Regions from separate parts of the Tepidibacter aestuarii genome, predicted to be linked through region 2. Evidence: riboswitches for the same ligand, from Rfam matches in the RefSeq annotation. Region 2 holds a riboswitch; the other holds the start of a gene.
The links. Region 2 has a riboswitch for lysine ahead of kal (3-aminobutyryl-CoA ammonia lyase). Riboswitches for the same ligand answer to the same signal wherever they lie in the genome.
Positions count from the first base shown of each region.

Region 1: linked by a shared signal. The riboswitch ahead of M2214_RS04020 (Na+/H+ antiporter NhaC family protein) and the one ahead of kal (3-aminobutyryl-CoA ammonia lyase) in region 2 are both predicted to bind lysine.

Region 1 covers NZ_OW235315.1:843,516-847,048, reverse strand. Annotated here, with positions in the region: gene M2214_RS04020 (Na+/H+ antiporter NhaC family protein) at 325-2,070, opposite strand; lysine riboswitch at 2,216-2,394, opposite strand; gene M2214_RS04015 (sugar phosphate isomerase/epimerase family protein) at 2,462-3,250, opposite strand; gene serA (phosphoglycerate dehydrogenase) at 3,262-3,533, opposite strand, start outside.
Region 2 covers NZ_OW235315.1:2,363,288-2,366,820, reverse strand. Annotated here, with positions in the region: gene minE (cell division topological specificity factor MinE) at 1-80, shown strand, start outside; gene rodA (rod shape-determining protein RodA) at 298-1,389, shown strand; gene mgsA (methylglyoxal synthase) at 1,405-1,815, shown strand; lysine riboswitch at 1,918-2,094, shown strand; gene kal (3-aminobutyryl-CoA ammonia lyase) at 2,226-2,606, shown strand; gene kce (3-keto-5-aminohexanoate cleavage enzyme) at 2,618-3,439, shown strand; gene M2214_RS11695 (3-oxoacid CoA-transferase subunit A) at 3,444-3,533, shown strand, end outside.

The sequences.
Region 1 (3,533 bases), 1.5 Mb from region 2:
TTTTTCTCTCCTTTTTTGTCTATATCTTACAATTTCATGTAACAACCTGTATATTATAACACATCTATATACAATAAAAAACGATCATAATTTCCTATTTTTAACATAACCTCAAACCTATAACGGTATTTTTTCTATAATAACAATTGTGTAGATAATATTTAACTTTATAATAGAATACTTACTCCTAAAACTATATATGAAAATATCGTTGTATTCACGGTATTTTCATATATAGTTTTGATTACCCACAAAATAAAAAAAGTAGCTACCTGAATTTCATTAGCACGAAATCCAGATAACTACTTTTATATTAATATTTTACTATAAATCGGCTACATCCTTTAAAGATACACTTTCTGCATCCTCTACAGGAGTTCCCACAAAATACACAGTTCCAATTATAGCTAAAACAGCTATTGGAAGAGTTATATATACAGGTACTCCAAATCCTGCTGGTAAATATCCAAATAGTATAGATATAGTACCTACAGTTACAGCATATACAATTTGAGTATTAACATGATCTATATGATTGCATCCTGCTCCCATTGAAGATAGTATAGTTGTATCTGAAATAGGTGAACAGTGATCTCCAAAAGTTGCTCCAGTTAAAACAGCTCCAGCGCTCATTATAATGTATGAAGACTCTGGCGATATAGCATGTGCTAAAGGTATAGTAAGTGGCATAAGTATACCCATTGTTCCATAAGATGTACCTGTCGCAAAAGATATAACAGCTGCAAGTGCAAATATCATAGATGGCAGTAAGAATTTAGGTATAGCACCAGATAATACTGATACTAAAAACTTAGCAGTTCCAAGCTCTTTTATAACACTACTTAAAGACCATGCAAGTAATAATATAACACCTGTTATAACTAGTGAATTCATTCCCTTTACCCACGTATCAATAGCTTCTGATACCTTGAATATTTTTTGACTAGTACCCATTATAATAGCTACTATACTTGCAAACAATGCACCCTGGAATAATACTATACTTGCATCAGATGCTCCAAAAGTTTCTCTAACAGCTGCAAATGAAACAGGTGAATTCTTTAATAATTCTATTAAAACAGTATCTTCTCCACCCATTATAGTATTGTATCCATTGTAGTAAAAACCAAGTAAAGATGCAAATATTAAAACTCCTATAGGAACTATAGCATTCCATACACTAAGCTTAATTCCTTCTTTAGGTTGAATCTCTTTACTTTCCTCTTCAAACTTAGCATCCATCTCATCACCTAAAACTTTTCCACTAGTTCTAGCTCTTCTCTCACACTTAAGCATCGGTCCAAATTCTCTTAAGAATATAGCAGTACAAACTATAAATATAAGAATTAATATATTGTAAAATCTATAAGGAATAGTAGATATAAATACAGAATAAGCATTTACCTGTTGACCTATACTTGCATAAGCATCCTTTATTAAACTTATTTCATAACCAATCCAAGTAGATATAATAGCAATACCAGCTATCGGAGCTGCAGTTGCATCTATTATAAATGATAATTTTTCTCTTGATATCTTCATTCTATCTGTTACAGGTCTCATTATAGGGCCTACTATAAGTGCATTTGCATAATCATCAAAAAATACTATAAGTCCTAAAATCCAAGTAAATAATTGAGCACTTCTAGGAGATTTAGCTCTTTTAGCAAGGCTCTCAGCTATAGCTTTAGCTCCTCCCATTCTAGTTATAAGTGCAATAAGTCCTCCTATAGTTAAACATTGAAGAATAATACCTGCATCCCAAGGGTCTGCTAAAGATGATAAAACCTTGTCTATTATAGATAAAAATCCATTAAATAATGCCATAAAAACATTAGAACCACTTAAACTAACCAAAAACGTTCCTGAAAATACTCCTAAAAACAAAGATAACACAACATTTTTAGTTACAAATGCTAAAACTATAGCAACTAAAGGTGGTAATAAAGTTAATAACCCAAACTTATCCGCATTAACTTGAGCTGGGTCTAGCTCTTCTGCAAATCCAAAGTTCATGCATAATGCAAACAACATAAAAGTTAAAATTAAAATAAATCCTCTTTTTCTCATTTTTACTCCTCCTAAAATTTAGATTACAAGCGAAATTTTTTGGAGAAGAGTCCATCAAAACAAAAAAACCTTGAGTCTTCACTCAAGGTTAAATAAGCATGTTTAAATTAATACCCTACAAATAGGGCTAATTGCCTACTTTCATTTGAATGATAGCTCCCCACAAATAAGTATTTGTGACAGTGTTGCATATATTATACGCAACCCCAACCCTACAACCTTAAAGCATCAGTTGTAAAGCTTCGGCATTATTTCCTTTCGTGCTTCTTCATAGTGCTTAACTCCAAAGCAGTACTATTAAACAATGCAACCTCTATCTTTTTTTTCGTTCACTTGTTATTTCATAATGATACAATACACTCTTAGTTTAGTCAACAACAAAATTTTAATTTTATATGAACTTTCTCAAATTTTCTAATGATTCTAAAGCTTTTTCTCTAGGTCTTACCTCTAATATATAAACCTTATCTTCAGCTCCTATATCCTCTATATACTTTGAAAAATCAAGCTTCCCATCTCCTACAACTTGATGATCACTTATATCATTTACATCATGGACATGAACAGTTTTAATTTTATCTATATTATTTTTGAAAAATTTTATTTCATCATACTTTTCAAAATAAGAATGACCTATATCCCATGTTAAAAATACATTTTTTTCATATATAATATCATCTAAAATTTCTTGGTACAATTTCTGAGTAAATTTTCCAGAATTTTCAACACAAAGTCTAATCTTGTCTTCACAATAATCACTCAAATCTATAAGAGAACTTTTCAAAATACTTTTATATTCTTCATGATATATATCATCTAAATAACATTTTTTATCTGTCAATGTAAAATAAGGAGTTGATCCTATGTGTATAGTTATTCTACTTGCATCTATATTTTTTCCAAACCCTATAATTTCTTTCAATCTATCAATACCAGCACGCCTAACCTTTTCATGAAGATTTAAAAGAGATATATCCTCAGGTGCGTGCATAGTAATCTCTATATTGTTTTCTTTCTTATATTTTTTTATATTTTCTATATCCTTTTCATCATAATTTTCAGGAAAAAAACACTTCATATTCATATTTATCTCAACTGCATTAAATCCATTTATTTTAGCAAATTCCATGCAATCAAGTATATTTTTTTCTCCAACTGATGCTGCATATCCTATTTTCATAAAACCGCCTCCTATAACTTTATACCTTTAGCCCACAATACATTTTTTGAATTTGATATACCTTCAATAGATTCTTTTGATACTCCTTCATCTACATTTAGTATCATTAAAGCTTTTTGCCCTCTTGTATTTCTACCAACTTGCATAGTTGCAACATTCACATTGTTCTTTCCAAGAACCATTCCTATATCCCCTATTACACCTGGAACATCCCAGTTTTGTATAAACAGCATATGTCTAGTAGGATTTACATCAACTTCATATCCATGAATTTCAACAAGCT
Region 2 (3,533 bases):
GAAATTCAGATGATGATGCTCCTATGTCTGCACTTGTTGCAAACATACCGATAAGAAAAGTAAAAGAAGGAATAAGATAAAAATATTATTGGGGAATCCGTATAGGATTTCCCAATAATATTTTTATGGACAAGAAAATTGTATAATTTTCAAATTATGTATAACATTAGTGAAATAACTACATTTGCAACTATTTTTAAGCAACAGAGTCGGAAGATTTGTTGGCGCCATGAGTCAGCGCGCAGCGACTAGACTAATTTTTTTAAGTAGGTGAAGACATTGAAGATAGAATTAAAAATGTTTAAGGATATTGATTGGATATTAGTTGCCACTGTAATAGCAATATTTTCAATAGGAATGGTTATTATAAGTAGTGCAACACATGTTAATGATTCAGGAAGTTTTAGACAGCTTAAAGTGCAAGCTTTATCATTTGTGATAGGTTTGGTTGTAATATTTGTTATGCTATTGTTTGACTATAATAATATAGGAAAATACCATAAGTATATATATGGGTTCAATATATTTTTGCTATTAGCGGTTTATATTCCCGGTTTAGGGGTGTCTCATGCAGGTGCTACTTCATGGATTAAATTAGGACCAATAGATATTCAAACATCAGAAATAGTTAAGTTAGGGTTTATAATAAGCTTTGCTAAATTTTTGGAAAATAAAAAAAATAAGTTAAACACATTTAAAGATTTGTTACCTATAATCGCATATGCAGCACCTATATTGTTGTTGATTTTAAAACAACCCGATTTAGGAACTGCAATAGTATTTATATCTATAATATTTGGTATGACATTTGTTTCGGGACTTAATTATAAGATAATAGCTTATACGTCCATTACTGCTATAGTATCTATACCTATAGTATATAATTTTTTAAAACCGCATCAAAGAGTTAGAATAGATGCTTTTTTACATCCCGGGGATCCGAAATACCCTGGAAATTATCAGGTTATTCAGTCTATGGTAGCAATAGGATCTGGAAAGATATTTGGAAAAGGTCTTTTTAAAGGAACTCAAAATCAATATAATTTCCTTCCTGTACAGGAAACAGATTTTATATTCGCTGTATTAGGAGAAGAATTAGGCTTAATCGGTGGAGTTGTATTAGCACTGTTGTTTTCCTTGTTTTTAAATAGAATACTTAAAATAGCAAAGAATGCAAAGGATTTTTATGGAACTTTAATAACAATAGGCGTATTATTTATGTTCTTGTATCAAATTATTCAAAATATAGGAATGGCTATAGGACTTATGCCTGTTACTGGAGTTACTCTTCCTTTTGTTAGTTATGGTGGGAGTTCTTTGGTTACTAGTATGATGGCTCTTGGTATAGTATTAAATGTATCTATGAGAAGAAAAAAGATAAACTTTTAAAGGAAGTGTATATATATGAATATAGCTTTAATAGCTCATGACAGGAAAAAAGAAACTATGGTTAATTTTACAATAGCATATAAAGATATATTAGAAAAACACAATTTGTATGCTACTGGAACTACAGGACTTAGAATTCAAGAGGGATCTGGACTTCAAGTAAATAGATTTTTATCTGGGCCATTAGGAGGAGACCAACAAATCGGTGCAAAAATTGCAGAAGAAGATATGGATTTAGTTATATTTTTAAGAGATGCATTAGAGTCTCAGCCTCATGAGCCAGATATACAAGCTTTAATAAGGTTGTGCGATGTACATTATGTTCCAGTAGCTACTAACTTAGCAAGTGCTGAGATATTTATAAAAGCTATTGAAAGAGGAGATTTAGATTGGAGAAGTGTAAGAAAAACTAACATGTTCAAATAATTAAGCAAAAATATGCTATCTAGATTCTAGATAGCATATTTTTTTTGCATATAAATAGATATTTAATCATATTTATTAGTGTAAAGGAAAAACTTAATTATTTGCATGAATAGAGGCCGCAGGAAAAAGGGTAATTTTTAATTTTAAGGAGAAGAACCTCTGATATTAAAGATGAATGGTTTTCTTGCCGAAAGAATTTGTTTGTTCTTAAATGAGTTCTTGGGTACAAAGTGCATAGCTTTGTAACTGTCATTTATATTATGATGTGCTATTTATGTGGTGGGAATAAAGATTTTCATTGCGTAAATTAGCACTATTTTAAAGCGTTGAAAATAATTATTTTCAACGCTTTTTATCGCTAAGTAAATTATAAAGAAAGTAAATTTTTTAAACAAAAAGGGGGATGAATTATGGATGTTTTGATAAGAGTTAGAATGAGCTTACATGATGCACATTATGGAGGAAACTTAGTTGATGGAGCAAAGATGCTTCAGCTATTTGGAGATGTAGCTACAGAACTTTTGATTAGAAATGATGGAGATGAAGGTCTTTTTAAAGCATATGACAATGTTGAGTTTTTAGCACCTGTCTATGCGGGTGACTATATAGAGGCATATGGGCGTATAGTGAGTGAAGGCAATTCTTCTAGAAAGATGATATTTGAAGCTAGAAAGGTTGCAGTTCAAAGACCAGATATAAATGATTCTGCTGCAGATATACTAGATGATCCTATAGTTGTGTGTAGAGCAAGTGGAACTTGTGTTGTTCCAAAAGATAAGCAGAGAAGATAAGGAGGTAAAATATGGATAAGTTAATTATAACTGCAGCTATATGTGGTGCAGAGGTTACAAAGGCTCATAACCCTACGGTTCCGTATACTGTTAAAGAGATAGGAGATGAAGCGCAAAGGGCTTATGAAGCTGGAGCCAGTATAATACATCTGCATGTAAGAGAAGATAATGGACAACCAACTCAAAATATAGAAAGATTTAGAGCTTGTATAAATGAGATTAAAAATAGATGCCCAGACGTTATAATACAACCGTCTACTGGTGGCGCAGTTGGTATGAGTAATGAAGAAAGACTTCAACCTATATATTTGGATCCAGAAATGGCAACACTTGATTGTGGAACATGTAATTTTGGAGGAGACGATATATTTGTAAATTCTGAAAACACGATTAAAGAGTTTGCAATTAAAATGAAAGAGATTAATATAAAGCCTGAAATAGAAGTATTTGACAAAGGTATGATAGATACAGCTATAAGGCTTTTTAAGAAAGGATATATAGATGACAATATGCATTTTAACTTTGTTATGGGAGTTAATGGAGGAATAAGTGCAAGTTGTAGAGATTTATTATTTTTAAAGGGAAGTATACCTAAAAATGCGACTTTTACTGTTGCTGGAATTGGAAGATATGAATTTGAAATGGCAGCTCTATCAATACTTTTAGGCGGTCATGTTAGAGTTGGGTTTGAAGATAATGTGTACATATCAAAAGGTGTTTTAGCTAAGTCAAATGCAGAGTTAGTTGAAAAGGCAGTTAAAATATCTAAAGTATTAGGAAGAGAGATAGCTTCTTGTGATGAAGCTAGAAAAATACTTAAACTCAAGGGGTGAGAATATGAATAAGGTAGTTGATGTAGATTCTTTAAAAAGCTTATTCAAAGATGGAATTACTATTATGATAGGTGGATTCTTAGGATGTGGAACA